Regions from separate parts of the Terribacillus sp. DMT04 genome, predicted to be linked through region 1. Evidence: riboswitches for the same ligand, from Rfam matches in the RefSeq annotation. Region 1 holds a riboswitch; each other region holds the start of a gene.
What was found. A riboswitch is a leader RNA that binds a small molecule or an ion and turns the genes downstream of it on or off. The one in region 1 is predicted to bind S-adenosylmethionine.

Region 1 (4,022 bases):
AGGAACAGCAGATGCTGCTTCAGCTCACCCAGTAAAAGCAGAGGCACAAGTGCATGTCGTAAAAGGATCTTTCTCTTCTATTGAAGATTTAAATACCTTGGTGAATAACTACCTATCACCTTATAAAATTCAAGTTAATCTTAATAGCTTGCTAGCAGGTTATGGTATACAGCAGCTAGAACAAGCACAAACTCCAGCACAAGAAACAACGGAGCAGAAACAAGTACAAACTCCAGCAACAGAGCAAACAGGAGTAAAAGCTCCAGCACAAGAAGCACCTAAGCAAGAAGAAGTACAAACACCAGCACAGGAAGCACCTAAGCAGGAAGAAACAAAAACTCCAGCACAACAAGCACCTGAGGCAGAAGAAGTAACAGCTCCAGCAGCACCGAAGCAAGAAGAAGCAGCTGTACCACAAAAAGAAGAGCAAGCAACAGAAGAGCAAGCACAGGCTCCAGCTCAAAAGCAGCAACCTGCAGCTGACAACAAGCAAACAGAAGAAAAGCAAGCAGCAGAAGGCCTAAGTGCTTTTGAACAACAAGTAGTAGAACTAACAAACCAAGAGCGTGCAAAGAATGGTCTTAGTCCTTTAAAAGCAGATGTTGAACTAAGCAAAGTAGCACGTGCAAAATCACAGGACATGGCTGACAATGGTTACTTTGACCACAACAGCCCAACTTACGGTTCTCCGTTTGACATGATGAAATCTTTCGGTATCTCTTATAAAACTGCAGGTGAAAACATCGCCCAAGGTCAAAAGACACCAGAAGAAGTAGTACAAGCATGGATGAACAGCCAAGGTCACCGCGAAAACATTATGAACCCTGATTACACAAACATCGGAGTCGGATATGTCGAAAACGGTAACTACTGGACACAGCAATTTATTGGCAAATAATTCTGATTACTATATAATGAAAAGCAGCCGTAGTTATTGCGGCTGCTTTTCTTGTATGTAGGAGGGGAAATCATGGATCTGATATCCTTGCTTGCAGAAGAAAAAATCAAGCAAGCAGAAGCCAATGGTGAATTTCGCAACCTGCCTGGCGCGGGTAAACCATTGGAATTAGAGGATTTGTCTGGGGTGCCGGAAGATATGCGGATGAGCTATAAAATCTTGAAAAACGCAGGATATATCCCGCCAGAGATGCAGCTGCAAAAAGAGATTATGAGCATGCGTGATCTGCTTCGATCTTGCATCGATGACGGGGAACGAGCAGCTTATCGAAAAAGGATCAGCGAGAAGGAAATCCAATATGAAGCGCTGCTTGAGAAGCTTCGTCAGCACGCACCAGGTGCCCTCAGGCAATACCAAGACCAAATAGAACATAAACTAACCTAATTATATGGTACTTTCTTATCATGAGAGGTGGAGGGACTGGCCCTTTGAAGCTTCGGCAGCAGGCAGTAATGCACTGTGCCAATTCCAGCAGACGATATGTCTGGCAGATAAGAGGAGCGATTTACCTTGGATAAGGAGCCTCTTCTGTTAAGCAGAAGAGGCTTTTTTACATAGAAAAGAGGAGCTGAACAAAATGCGTAAACAAATCATTCTGCAAGCTTTTGATATGACAGCCGCCATGCATAATGCGCATGGTCTATGGAAACACCCGGAAAGCAGAAGGCACCGCGAGTATAAATCGCTCGACTATTGGATTGAGCTAGCGCGGCTTTTAGAGAAAGGGAAGTTTGATGCGGTGTTTTTTGCCGATGTTCTAGGGGTTTATGATGTGTATGGAGGAGATGAGGCAGCAGCCTTGCGCGATGGTGTGCAAGTGCCGCTCAATGATCCAGCTTTTGTCATACCGGCAATGGCTGCCGTAACAAAGCACTTGTCTTTCGCTGTTACGGTAAGCACTTCGTATGAACAGCCGTTCCATAATGCCCGTAAGTTTTCGACACTTGATCATTTGACCAACGGACGTATTGCATGGAATATTGTTACGTCGTATTTACCGAATGCAGCCCAAAATTTTGGCTTGGAAAAAATGGTCAAGCACGATGAACGTTATCAAATTGCCGATGAATTTTTAGAGGTTTCTTATAAGCTGCTTGAAGATAGCTGGGAGGAGGATGCTGTCATTGCAGACCCGGAAAGCGGTGTGCTTGTTGATGCTGCAAAAGTCCATCGCATCAAGCATAAAGGCAGTTATTTCTCCGTGGAAGGACCGCATGTGAGTGAGCCTTCTCCGCAGCGAACGCCAGTGCTTTACCAAGCTGGCACTTCAGAGAAGGGCAGGGATTTTGCTGCAAAACATGCGGAATGTGTTTTTGTAGGGGGACCGACACCGGAAAAAATTAAGTATTATATAGAGGATATTAAGTCGCGGGCAGAAGCTTACGGCAGAAGGAAGGACGAGATTAAAGCATTCACCTTCCTGCAGGTCGTAGTAGCTGAAACGGAAGAAAAAGCTTACAGCAAGTATGAGGAAATAAAAAAATACTGGAGTGCCGATGCAGCTAAGGCGCAATATGGCGGTTCAACGGGGTATGATCTGGCTGCTTATGAGAATGAAGAAGATTTATTCACATATAAGCATACTGAACAAGGACAATCTCGAGCGGCATATCTGACAAAAGACGCTGCACGACCATTTACGGTTAAAGAGATTCAGGAAAAATTCAGTAAACCTGCTGAGATGGACATTTTTGTCGGCAGTCCGGAACAAGTAGCAGATCAAATAGAAGAATTCTTTGTTCGCAGCGGAGTAGATGGATTCAACCTGACACATTATATTACACCAAAAGATTTGCAAGATTTTGTCGAGTTAGTTGTTCCAATTCTGCAGGAGCGCGGGTTATATAAAAAAGCGTACAAAGAGGGTACTTTTCGAGAGAAACTATACAACCACCCGTACCTCCAGTCTGGACACCCAGCAAAACAAAGGAAGAGGAGCTGATAGTCAGCCCCTCTTTTTTCTATTCCAGATAAGTCAATGTGCCGCTGCCGTCTTGGTAAGAGATGGTGGCCAGCGCACCATTGATCATTGTCAGCTGGGGCGGCATATGGCCAATATCGGCATCATAAATAATAGGTAGTTCAAGTTCGGCTGCAAATTCATGAATCATTTGTTCAATTGTATAGTCTTCCGTAGAGGTGCTTCTGGCAGGTCGTCCGAATATAGCACCGCTTGCCCCCTCAAACCAGCCTAATTCTCGTAAATGCCAAAGATTTCGATAAACTTCAGCTGTCCCCCAGTCGCCCCATTCCAAATAAACAATGGTGTTCTCTGTAAAACCATTCCGCCATTTTTCAATTGGTGCATATTGCGTCCCGGCAATGGCGGTTAATGTATTCAAACATCCGCCAATCAACCGGCCGGTAAAGGACACGGAATTACCAGTTGTGGATTTCCATTCTGTTTTGCTGTCCAAATCAAAGCCCGACGCGTCATCTTGTTCAAAAAGAGCATCCCAGGAAGATTGATAAAGAGAAGATGAATGCTGAACGAAATTTTCGCGAGATGGAGCAGACAGCAAGTTATGCCACTGCTTTGTTGTCTGATCGAGCTTGTCCATATGTAAGTCGAAAAAGTTAGTAGCGTGGGCGCTGGCGATATTGGTTTGGAGTGTATAGCTGCAAAGCAATGTGCTTGTATCAGAATAGCCGATGAGCCAAGTTGGCTTGCTTTTAGCTAGCTTCTCCCAATCAAGCTTTGGTAATACTTGTACAAGCAATTCTCCGCCCCAAGGCGGCATCACAGCATCGATAGCAGGATCTGTCATAAAGCGCATTAGTTCTTTTGCGCGGATCTCAGCCGGGCAGCTTCGTGCGGCTTTTTGAGTCCAGACAGTTTCTCCGATAATGACATGGTTACAAACTTGCTCCAGCTGCTTTTTAGCTTTATGTACGCGCATATGAAGGTGTTCGGGTACGCCGCTGGATGGAGCGGTCACGGCGAAAGTAGAGGTGGCTGTTAAAGCTGCCGGAAACGTTATTGTCATTACTATCATTCCTTTCTTTTCCATATTATAGCATGGAAGATTGACTGTTTGAACTTAGGTTTCCGAGGGAAAGGGAT
Region 2 (4,022 bases), 520 kb from region 1:
ATTATGAACATAGTCGTTCAGGCCTCAAGCCGAGGAAAAGGAATCGGTAAACAACTTATAAGCCATGCCATTCATCAGGCCAACAAAGACGGCTTTCGTTCACTGGAGGTTGGCACAGGAAACTCCAGCATTGGCCAACTGGCTTTCTATCAGAAATGTGGCTTCCGTATAGCAGCCATTGAGCCTAATTTTTTCCTGCATCATTATGATATACCTATCTATGAAAATGGGATTCAATGCCGGGATATGATTCGGTTAGTTTACTCATTGTCCCCATAAACGTACATCACCATAGCTGTTTATGAATGAAGAGACTAGATTTTCCAAGTAGGTTATAACTCTAAGTCGAAAGATGATCATAGAGATGCGACAACCCATTTTCAACAGAGCTTTCTTTGTGCTTCATTCTCTGCTAGAAACCGTTTGACTGTCTCGATATTGTGTTTGATAGATTCCTTTGTAGGCAAAGACGTACTAAAGTCTTCCATGCCAATAAACCCTTCATAACCAACAGCTTGCAGGTCTAAGAGAACTTGCTTCCAATTCACAATCCCTTTTTCAATTAACGTCCACTGCACTGACCAATCTGCAGTCCCATCCGTATGCTGCTGTTTCTTTTGCCAGCCTGCATTTTTCACATGCACATGAGCAAGATAGTCTCCTAACAATTCCAATCCTATGCGATGATGCTCATATCCTTCATGCACCATATTGCCAGGATCATACAAAACACCAATGTTCGCTGGATCACATGAACAGACAAGCCGATGGGCTAAACTCGCACTAGGCGCAATCGTACCGTGATGTGTTTCAATTAAGCCTTTTACTTTGTATTGCTTGCACATTTGTTCTACCTCATTCAAGTAAGCAGTCGCAGCACGAAACAGGTCATTATAATGTTGAGACCGATCATAAGACGGTACACCAATACGTATCGTGGCAGCACCAAGCTTTTGCGCAACCTGCAATGTTTGTTCGGTAGCTTTTAAATCTCCAGTAGTTAAGTATGGAAGAACACTTAATATGTTAATTCCATTATGGTTCGCAGTGCTTTTTAAATTCTCAATCTCTTGATCCGTTATTGCTGGTGATATGGTACACAAGTTATTTCTCCAAAAGCTAGGTGCTTCCTGTCTTAACTCTGCTGCTGTGTCTTTGAACCGCCATTCTACAGCGGAGTAGCCAGTTTCTTTTAAATAACCAATAAGAGCTTCCGGCGTCATATCTGGTGCCATTACTGAATACAGAGAGAATTTCATGTTTTGCACTCCTTCTACTTATTCCAACAGATAATTAAGAGTAATACCTACCCCTTCATAAATATTCAACTATTATCTTTTAAACTCAGCCAATTCTGCATAACGAGAAATAAATCTACACAAAAAGGAACTAACATAGTCAGTTCCTTTTTAATCTTCTTAGACCGAAGCACTTGTCACATTGTCAGGCCTCCGCTACTAAACGTTCGGTTTTACCAACCACCCGATAGTAGTTCTCCTCCGCGGGTTTCTCTTGAACTACAACTTGGCCCGAAGGCAGATGCACGTACGGCGCAGCTTCCCTTTTCTCCGTGAATTGGAACTGTCGTTTTACACTGAGTTCCTTGCGCTGGTGCACAAGATTGGCTAAATCTTCTACGATGGCACTTGCAGTTGGCAGCGCACCAGCACCTGGCCCTTGCAGTTTCAGTTTTCCGACAAGATCACCCTCGATACAAACAGCATTATCTACTCCATCTACACTGTAAAGCGGGTGCGCAGCTGATAATACAACCGGCTCCACGTATACTGTCACTTCTCCCCCGTATTTTCGAGCGTCGCAACGTGTTTAATTTTCCATCCTCGTTCGGCAGCTGCATGAATATCCTGCGAGGAAACGGAACGGATGCCCTTGCGTGTCACTTTTTCCCAATCTGGCTGTGCTTCGAATAATAAATCACTTAGGACCATCAATTTATAAAATGCATCCCAGCCATCTACATCATTAGCTGGATCAGCTTCTGCAAAACCTGCTTCTTGCGCAAGCTGTAATGCCTCTTCAAACGAAATGTTTTTATCGGCCATTTCGCTCAAGATAAAATTTGATGTGCCATTTAAAATAGCCTCTACTTTAACAACATGGTTAATATGCAGCAGTTGTTTTAGCGTGCCAATAACTGGTACACCGCCTGCTACTGCTGCTTCATATTCGAGACGTACACCTTTTTCTTTCGCTAATGCCTTTAGCTCTGCTCCTTTAGAAGCAATCATTTCCTTATTGGCAGTGATAATGTGACAACCGCGAGATATAGCTTTCGTCAAATAGCTGTACGCAGGCTCGATGCCTACACTCGCTTCAATAACGACATCCAAATCTGTTCGTGCAAAGAATTCCTCTACATTATCTGTAAGCAGGACATCCTGTACTTCCTGTTCATATTTTTGTTTATCCCGGACTAACACACCTGCCACTTGTACTTCCTTACCGAATACTGTCTGCAGATTCTCCTGATGAGAACGAATTGTTCTGCCCACTGCACTGCCCACTGTGCCGTACCCTATTAATCCAACTCTTACTGCTGTCATTATTTTTGCCTCCTCGGATGATTTTCTGCATAAAAAAAGCCTCCCTGAGAGGACAGGGAGACGTAGGATCCGTACTGTGTCTTCTCATCTACAGGAATTAGCACCTTTACAAGTCAGATAAACTTGCAGGTTGCCGGGCATCGTCGGGCCAGTCCCTCCGCCGCTCTTGATAAGAATTTTATATTTGTTATGGAGAATTTTAACATTGCGTTACCAATGAGTCAACAGAAAATTCCAACACTATCAGCCGACAAGACTGTCATAAAGAGAGCGCGCTCGATTAATATCATCTATGCCGTGAATAATTGCTCGCCCGTCTGCAAACAGTACAACCCGATGTCCTCTGTGATGAAATGCCAGCAAGTATTCGTTGGCGGTTACGGGTTCCACTGCAGAAACCCATTGTTCAGATAAAGCTGTTAAATCCAGTGATTTCTTTGATCCTGGCCGTATGTGAACAGCTTCTCTGCCACAGAGTACATCCAGCTTTGTCTGCGTGGCTCCATTTAGATATGGCCGCTTAGCTTCTGTACTACAGCTTAGACAGTTCGGATCCTGAAGACGTTGCACGTTCACTGTTGTATAATCTCCCGTCCATATATCAAATGCGCGCAGCTCAGGTGCTACTTCCTGACGGCATAAAATCCGTAATGTCTGCGTCACTTGCATGGCTGCCACCCATTGTACAATTGGGCTGATAATTCCGGCTGTATCACATGTTTCACTTTGCTGCGGAAGCTGTTCCAGAAGACAATGCAGACATGGTGCATCCTTCGAAACAACGGGATATGTTACCCCATAGCTGCCAACGCATGCTCCATAGATGTATGGTATACCGTATTTTGTGGCTGCATCGTTAACAATCAGTCGCGTTTCAAAATTATCGGTAGCATCTAAAATCACATGCGCTCCCTCTACCAGTTGTTCGATATTATGATGATCTATGTTCTCAATCACAGCATGCAGCTTTACATGCTGATTGATTGCTTGCAACCGCTCCGCTGCCGCTAGCGCTTTCGGCAGATAAGCGGCAGCATCTTCTTCCGTATATAACTGCTGACGCTGCAGATTGTGTAGTTCTACATAATCCCGATCGATAAGCACGAGCTCCCCAATACCCGCACGCACAAGCATTTCTGCAGAAGCAGAGCCTAAAGCACCCATTCCGATTAAAACAATCTTACTGTTTTCTATCTGCATCTGGCCTTCTTTACCGATAAACAGCTCTTGTTTACGATAACGATCTTGCATTACGTAAACAACCCTTCACCCGGGCTGCTAGCTTCCGCGTAATTTTTCTCTGGAATTCTTCCTGCTTCAAAACCTAATCTGCCCGCTTCTATTGCTAGTTTCATAGCATGTGCCATCCGGACAGGATCAGCAGCCCCAGAGACCGCTGTGTTTAGCAGCACACCGTCAGCTCCAAGCTCCATCGCGTACGCTGCATCCTTCGGTGAG
Region 3 (4,022 bases), 1.6 Mb from region 1:
TTTTGTACTTTCTTTACGCCACGGTACAATTCTGTGTAGCCTTCTTCAAGCCCGCAGCCTTGTACGTGAGAAAAAGTCATGCCGGATACACCGATTTCAGCCATTTTCATTTTGAAAGCCTCGAGATCCGTTGAGTTTCTTGTAATAATCTCTACCTTAAACATATCACTCATATACATATCCTCCTTTTAGGTTAATCCTGATAAGCGCGTTCGCCATGCATGGTAAGATCCAAACCTTTTGCTTCTTCTTCTTCTGTGGCACGTGCTTTGAAGATAAGATTCACAATGGAGATTAAGATGAATGTAACCACTCCGACAAAAATGTAGGTTGCAATAATAGCAACTACCTGTCTCCATAATAAATCAATTCCGCCGCCGTAGAAAAGACCGTTATTTGTGACAATGGCGTTGATGGAGTCACTGGCGAACAAACCAGTTGCAATACCGCCCCATGTGCCGCCGACTGCATGCAATCCGAAGGCATCCAAGGCGTCGTCATAGCCTAGTTTCTTTTTCAGCCAGCCAACGCCCCAGAAGCAGACGATGCCGCCGATAAAGCCGATTGGAATGCTGGCAATCGGTGATACAAACCCGGCCGCTGGAGTAATGGCGACAAGACCAGCAATCGCACCAGATACAGCTCCCAGTAAAGTCGGCTTTTTGTTCACAGCCCATTCAATAATCATCCAGCCGAGTACACCAGATGCAGCTGCTGTATTCGTATTTATGAAGGCATACATTGCTACATCATCAAAAGCTAGTTCACTTCCGACATTAAATCCAAACCAGCCGAACCAAAGCAGTGCACCGCCGATTAACGTGAAAATAAGGTTATGTGGTGCGGTAGCGCCGGCATTTTTTCGTTTGCCGATAACGAGTGCGACAACCAAGCCAGCAAGACCAGATGAAATGTGGACAACGTTCCCGCCCGCAAAATCAAGTGCGCCCATTTCTGCAATCCAGCCGCCGCCCCAAACCCAGTGTGCAAGCGGTGAATAAACGATGAGAACCCAAAGTACTGTGAATAAAATGAATGCTGGAAAACGAATACGTTCGGCGTAGGCGCCAGACACGATTGCTGTTGTCAGGATAGCGAATGTCATCTGAAACATCATAAATAAGTTAAAAGGAATTGTGTGACCTTCCGCAGGTTCAAACCCAACGTTATTCAATCCGAAATATTCTAATCCGCCAATAATTCCGTTACCTGGTGAGAAGGCCAGGGAAAAGCCAACCACAATCCAAATGATGGAGACTATCGCCAGTGTCGTGAAACTGTGCATCGCTGTGCTCAGTACATTTTTACTTCTTACTAAACCGCCATAGAAGAGTGCAAGTGCTGGTGTCATCAACCATACAAGTACAGTTGCGACAAACATGAATACCGTGTTAGCCATATCCATTTTCTCTACCCCCTGTGTTTTCTTTAATTGTTTGAAAATTTGAATCTTTTCTCATTATAAGTGCCAGACGAAAAAATGTAACAAACTTGTGAGGTTATCTTACGTGAATATTTCTGACCAAGTTATGTGAGTGTTTTCAGCATTTCTGTCATATAAAGTTACGAAAAGGGGGTGGTGCTAAAAAAATTGAATTAGAATTGGTTTGGAAGCGGAGGAAAAGGGAATAGCATAGTAGCTGCGGAGAGATGCTGCATGATAGGCTTTACATTTATTGTAAAGCGTGATAGAATAGTTTACGTCTTCGTTTTTAAGTAACTTACGCGAAGATCTCTGGCGTTCTGCTATAGTTTAATTAGAAGTACTTATTCAGACTGGAGCGGCCTTGGAGCCGTGAGGATGCAATAGAGGTAGGGATTGTATCGTATAAGTAAAACTACCATGTAGAAAAAAGTACCGCGGCAGGAGTTTGCAGAAAGCATTCTCCACTAACAATAGAAAAGTTACATTTTAGCCCCGCATTGGCAGCTGCCGATGCGGGGCGTCCAAATTATAGAACATTTTTTTCTGGCAAAAAATTCAGAATACATAGTTGACGATGAAAAAAACTCATGCTACAATCCTCTTAACAAATAAATAGAACTCTTATCAAGAGAGGCGGAGGGACTGGCCCGACGATGCCCGGCAACCTATAAGCAGCAATGCTTCTAAGGTGCTAATTCCTGAAAGTGTACACACACTTTAGAGATGAGAGAGACATGACGGTACATATGCCACCCTGTCCTCTCAGGGTGGCTTTTTTATTTGATGGGAGGCAAACGTACTGAAATGAAGACTGCACAGTCATATTATGCAGGCAAAATCAACATTGGAGATGTGAAGCTTGAATCAGGTGAATGCCTCTCGGGTGTAGAAGTAGCCTATGAAAGAAGCGGCCCATCAGACGCAGAAACAGTGTTAATCTGTCATGCACTCACAGGAGATCAGTTTGCAAAAGGTACTGCATCTGAGCCTGGCTGGTGGAGCGGATTGCTTCAGTCCGGCGGATATGTTGACACGAGTACGTACCAAGTAATAGCGTGCAATGTATTAGGCGGATGTAATGGGACGACAAGTTCTTTATCAAGAAATGCTGTAAATGATCAAGTGTATGCGGCGGATTTTCCGCAGATTACGATTCGGGATATGGTGAATGTCCAGCGCCTTGTCTTAGACAAACTGAAAATTACCCATTTGCGAGCAGTAATTGGCGGGTCACTGGGCGGTATGCAGGTGTTGGAGTGGGGCATTATGTACCCTGAGTTTATGGATGTACTCATCCCGCTAGCAGCAACACCTTATGTGAGTGATTACGCAATGGCTTATAATCACATTGCCAAGTCTGCTATTATCTCTGACCCTGATTGGAATAATGGCAAATATACGGCAGACAAGAAGCCAGCTGCCGGACTGGCAATTGCGCGGATGATCGGCATGATCACGTACCGATCTGATCATCAATACAATGAACGCTTCCGCCGTGCGGCATCCTCTGGAACTAACAGTGAATTTGAAGTTGAATCGTATCTCAATCATCAAGGCGAAAAGCTTGTCAGCCGATTTGATGCTAACTGCTACCTAACATTATTGCAAGCAATGAACAGTCATGACATTGGCAGAGGCAGAGGCGGATGGAAGGCTGCTGCCAGCAAAGTGAAGGCATCTGTATTGACCTTCGGATTCTCAAGGGATCTTTTATTCCCATCAGAGGACATTGCTGCGTTTACAGCAGAAGTTCCTGAAGGACGACATGTATGCGTTGATACGATTTACGGACATGATGGTTTTCTGCTCGAGTTTGAGAAATGGGGACATCATATTCGAGAAGTGCTTCAGCAGCCAATGAAAATTTCATAATAGCTTATCAAGAGAGGCGGAGGGACTGGTCCGATGAAGCCCGGCAACCTGCAAGCAGTAATGCTTAGAAGGTGCTACATCCAGCAAGCAAAAGTTTGAAAGATAAGAAGTTTAATGCCTAAAGAGCAGCTTCTTATCCGAAGCTGCTTTTTTCATTACGATAAAAATTGGAGGAATGACAAAATGACAAATTCCGTATACAAAGCAGAGACATTAGCATTACATGGCGGTCAAGCACCAGATCCGACAACAGGTTCCAGAGCGGTACCGCTTTATCAGACGACTTCGTACTTGTTCCATGACACAGACCACGCAGAGCGCTTATTCGCTTTGGATGAGCCTGGCAATATTTACTCTCGTATTGGAAATCCGACCGTAGATGTACTGGAAAAACGAATTGCATTGTTGGAAGACGGGGTCGCTGCTGTTGGAGTTGCTTCCGGAATGGCAGCAATCAGCTATAGCATATTGAATCTGGCAAGTGCCGGTGATGAAATCGTGGCTGCTGCCAACTTATACGGCGGAACGTATAACTTGTTCCAAACAACGCTTCCTCGCTATGGAATTCAAGTGAAGTTTGTCGATCCAACCGATCCAGAGGCATTCCGCAAAGCGATAACCGATAAAACAAAAGCTGTTTTTGCCGAAATTATCGGCAATCCGAGTTTGCATGTACTTGATGTAGAAGCAGTTGCGGAAGTAGCACATGATGCGGGTATTCCGC
Region 4 (4,022 bases), 230 kb from region 1:
ATCTCTGTCAATGATTTCTAGCACGATTGTCTAACAATTCGAAGCAGATATTTTAGTTTACAGAAGACAAAAGCCCTTCTAAATAAGACAGCATTATGCTGCTGATTCAGAAGGGCAATTTCATACTTATGTGATTCTCTTATCGAAATGTATCATGGATTGGGTGGAACAAATCCTCCGCTGCTTGGCGTACAATTGAGAAATGATCTACATTATAATGTCCGTGCAAAATTTGATTATGATGCTGAATGATTTGCTCTGCACTTAGCACATCAGATCCTGCTGTGGCATGACCATCCGCAACGAGTGTCACATCCATTCCTTGTACCGTTGCATAACGCACAGCTGTATCTATGCAATGCTGCGTTTCACAGCCCATGATGACAAGATGGGCGATGTCTGCCTGCTTTACATACGCCAGCAGACCTGTACCGTGAAAGGCATTTGTTGCTTGTTTGTTAAAGATTGTCGCTTCTTCTGGCACAATGATTTGTGGGTGAATAGCAAAACCTGTTCCTTGGCCTTCTGCTACATCCGTATCACGTACAAACAAAATGTCAGCGCCCGCGGCTTGTGCTTTGCTGATGACTACATTAATTTGCTGTAGCAGATTCTCCTTCTGATAGACAGGTCTTTCACCTGCTTCGCCTTCAATCAATGCATGCTGTGCATCAATGATCAGTAGTGCTTGCTTCAAAGACAGCTCCCCTTTATCTGGTTGCTAGAACCTTCCTGCATTGCGACTTGGTTAAGTTTTGACTCTTTTTCATCCGTAACCGCCTCCTTTTTACTAATAATTTCAGTATATAGGACAACTATCTGAGACGCATAACTTATTTTCTTAAAATTGCAATTCTTTGCTGCGTAAAAGATATGTCTGAATCAGCTGCGTGGTATTCTCCAAATCCTTGATTGAAACAACTTGTGTTGTCTGATCCAGATGCTCTATTGGTATATTGAGCACGCTTATTGGGGTCTTGGTAGACAGTTTCTTATATCGATGCTGAAATAAAAACTCCAACTGAAACGCAATGTCATGCGCGATTGCTAAATCAACTAAGAGGTTCTTCAGCGTTTGGTTAATGGGAATCGTTTTGTCTGCTACTTTTATAACGACACCGCTGCCCAGCTTAATGGTTTCCTTACTTTTTTGGGAAGTGCTTGGACGCGGTACAGAGCCGACATAGAATGCCGCTTCTCCTTCTAGCTGGCTGAGGAGCAGTTTTTTGTTTTGAGAAGGAAAAAAGATGACGGTAATTTCCCCATCGCCAGGCTCCCATTGCTGGAGCAGTTTTATGGCAATAGCTGGTGCGATTTTATTGTCCAGTCCTTTGCCGACAACTCTGCCGCTCACTTCGTCCCCAAGATACAGCTGGTCATCATAGCATGTCACATAATTGCCCGTTTCCACTCCCATTTGATGTGCCTCTTGTGCTGTATTCGCACCAATATCAATAACAGCTGCGTGCTCTTCCGCTTCACTTGTCACGACCACACCTTGCAGCAGCCCCTTCTTCGTCTCCACTTGGACTGACTGGCCTAGAGCGAAGGTTAAGGAAAAGTAGTTTGCATCTGCTGCAAGTGCGCCGAAATCCGTCACAGCTGTCACAACATGCACTTCTTCCTTCACCTCTGCCAGCAGTGTTATTTTCGGCGCATACCTCTCCCCAAATTTGCGGACAATAAGATTCCCTCGTTTGTCAACGTGCAGCTCATCAGCAAACGGCGTTATCTTTTCCACTATTTGCGACACAAATGACTGACTGCACCCTTTGTACTTGGATAGATCACGTATTAATTGAAACATATTGTGTTCCCCTCTCTGTAAACGACAGCGGGACAAATACAAAAGCCTCTCGGACAGATGCGTCGAGAGGCTTCCTCTATTCATCTTATCTGCCGGTAATCAAACCGATGGATGTAGCACAGTATCTGTTAACAGACCTGATGCTGAGGTTTCACAGGGCCATATCCCTCCACCTCTCTGGATAAGAAACATATATAGTTTTAAGGAAGTGTAGCAAACGTTTTCGGTATTGTCAATATACCTTATCGGAATAATCGGAAATAATATTCCTTTAGCTTCCTTTTTCCTCTCTGGTATAATGCGATTAACAAGTACGCCTATAAACAGGTCGTAAAGGATGTTATAAGATGCTGGATGCCACCGATCAACAAATACTAAAAGAATTAACAAAGAACAGCCGGATTACGATGAAAGAACTTGGAGAGAAAGTTCATCTTTCTGCTCCTGCCGCTGCAGCAAGAATTGCCAAACTGGAGGACAATCATATTATCGAGGGCTACTCCATCCGAATTAACCAAGATAATTTAGGATATCCCCTTCATACATTTTTGACGATCTTCACCAAGAATACGAGCCACCAGCCTTATTTGGCTTTTCTTCAAACAAAACAACTGTTTATCGTGAACAACTATAAAATAAGCGGTCAAGGCTGTTACTTGCTGGAATGCCGTTTTCCATCACAAGCAGATTTGAATCAGTTTTTGAATGAGTTAAATGACTATGTGAATTACAATCTCTCTATTGTTATTGATCAATAAAGCAACACATATCAACTAACTCTTTCGAATCCAAAGCAAAAGCTTTAAAACACGTTAGAAAAGCCATGTATGAAATAATTCTCCTATTCTAAACTATACATACTTTGAAAAAGGGAGAGAATACCATGCATGTAAAACTAATTCGGAATGCAACACTTGTCGTTGATTATGCAGACAAGAAATTTTTAATCGATCCAATGCTAGCCGCAAAAGGAACATATCCGCCATTTCCAAACTCTGTTCGACAAGATCAATATAATCCTCTCGTTAATTTACCGGAGCCCGTGGAAAACATTCTTGACGGCGTTGATGCTGTTATCTTAACGCATTTACATCTGGATCACTTTGATGAAAGCGCAAAAGAATTGCTGCCAAAGGATATAAAGATATATGTTCAAGATGAAAATGATGCAAATGAGGTTAAAGCGAGCGGCTTTACAAATGTAGAGATTCTTACAGAAAACACAGTCTTGGATGACATACAGTTAGTGAAAACAAAAGGAGAACATGGGCGCGGAGACATATTGAAGCTTGCTGGCAATGTTTGCGGGGTAATCTTGAAGCATGCGGATGAAAAAACACTGTATATTGCCGGAGACACCGTCTGGTATGCGGCAATACAGGATACAATTGCAAAGCAGCAGCCTAAAGTCATTGTCGTCAATGGCGGCGATAATCAATTTCTCGAAGGCGGCTCCCTTGTAATGGATAAGAAAGATATTTTAGAAGTGGCCAAAGCTGCTCCACATGCAACTGTCCTCTCTGTCCATATGGAAGCTGTTAATCATTGGGGACTATCAAGAGAAGAACTTCGGCATTATCTTGTCGAAAAGAAGATAGCCGATCAAGTAATGGTACCTAATGATGGCGAGTCCTTAAAACGCTAATCGTGTTATGTAAAAAAGAGATGAACGCAGAAGCGCTTATCTCTTTTTCTTATATCGTATATTAATCGGCTGGCATCCAGCTCGCGCCAATGCCGCCGCGGCCAAAGTGAATGGCCATCACGGTGCTTATCTCGTTGCCGATAAAAACTTCTACTTTATCTCCGTAAACTTCCATCGCATGCTTCAATTCATGTGCAAGGTCAATCGAGTTCACATGCGTAATTCGGACAACTTGCTTGCCTGTTTCAGCGATATTATGCCCCAATTTCTCGATCATCCACTTCATTACCCGCTTCTTTGTCCGAACTTTTCCCACAACCTCCAGCTTCCCATCCATTAAACCAATAATCGGTTTAATATGAAGCAGGTTGCCGATTCGAGAAGCCGTTTTAGACATTCGGCCCGAACGTACAAGTGTAGTAAGGTCGTTGATGGTTAGGTACAAGTGTCCTTGTCGGCAATAAAGCGAGATTGCTTCTAAAATTTCCGTAAGGGGTTTGTCTTGCTCAATGAGTTGACAAACTTTTATGACAATATTTTCGACACCGATAGACGCTGTATTGGTATCAA

Region 2: it holds a riboswitch for S-adenosylmethionine, as region 1 does, so the genes downstream of both, KS242_RS01675 (homoserine dehydrogenase) here and KS242_RS04420 (LLM class flavin-dependent oxidoreductase) in region 1, are expected to answer to the same signal.
Region 3: it holds a riboswitch for S-adenosylmethionine, as region 1 does, so the genes downstream of both, metX (homoserine O-acetyltransferase MetX) here and KS242_RS04420 (LLM class flavin-dependent oxidoreductase) in region 1, are expected to answer to the same signal.
Region 4: it holds a riboswitch for S-adenosylmethionine, as region 1 does, so the genes downstream of both, KS242_RS03300 (hypothetical protein) here and KS242_RS04420 (LLM class flavin-dependent oxidoreductase) in region 1, are expected to answer to the same signal.

What each region holds. Positions count from the first base shown of each region.
Region 1 is NZ_CP077639.1:821,429-825,450, forward strand. It holds gene KS242_RS04410 (CAP domain-containing protein) at 1-898, shown strand, start outside; gene KS242_RS04415 (DnaJ family domain-containing protein) at 971-1,342, shown strand; SAM riboswitch class I at 1,355-1,456, shown strand; gene KS242_RS04420 (LLM class flavin-dependent oxidoreductase) at 1,536-2,900, shown strand; gene KS242_RS04425 (S66 family peptidase) at 2,920-3,945, opposite strand.
Region 2 is NZ_CP077639.1:299,910-303,931, reverse strand. It holds gene KS242_RS01685 (GNAT family N-acetyltransferase) at 1-279, shown strand, start outside; gene KS242_RS01680 (sugar phosphate isomerase/epimerase family protein) at 381-1,259, opposite strand; gene KS242_RS17975 (hypothetical protein) at 1,444-1,794, opposite strand; gene KS242_RS01675 (homoserine dehydrogenase) at 1,791-2,564, opposite strand; SAM riboswitch class I at 2,646-2,740, opposite strand; gene KS242_RS01670 (ThiF family adenylyltransferase) at 2,808-3,815, opposite strand; gene KS242_RS01665 (thiazole synthase) at 3,815-4,022, opposite strand, start outside.
Region 3 is NZ_CP077639.1:2,428,438-2,432,459, reverse strand. It holds gene KS242_RS12875 (P-II family nitrogen regulator) at 1-173, opposite strand, end outside; gene KS242_RS12870 (ammonium transporter) at 194-1,405, opposite strand; SAM riboswitch class I at 2,045-2,156, shown strand; gene metX (homoserine O-acetyltransferase MetX) at 2,231-3,298, shown strand; SAM riboswitch class I at 3,300-3,407, shown strand; gene KS242_RS12860 (PLP-dependent aspartate aminotransferase family protein) at 3,482-4,022, shown strand, end outside.
Region 4 is NZ_CP077639.1:592,506-596,527, reverse strand. It holds gene KS242_RS03305 (isochorismatase family protein) at 140-697, opposite strand; gene KS242_RS03300 (hypothetical protein) at 842-1,807, opposite strand; SAM riboswitch class I at 1,890-1,995, opposite strand; gene KS242_RS03295 (Lrp/AsnC family transcriptional regulator) at 2,155-2,565, shown strand; gene KS242_RS03290 (MBL fold metallo-hydrolase) at 2,691-3,452, shown strand; gene KS242_RS03285 (DegV family protein) at 3,514-4,022, opposite strand, start outside.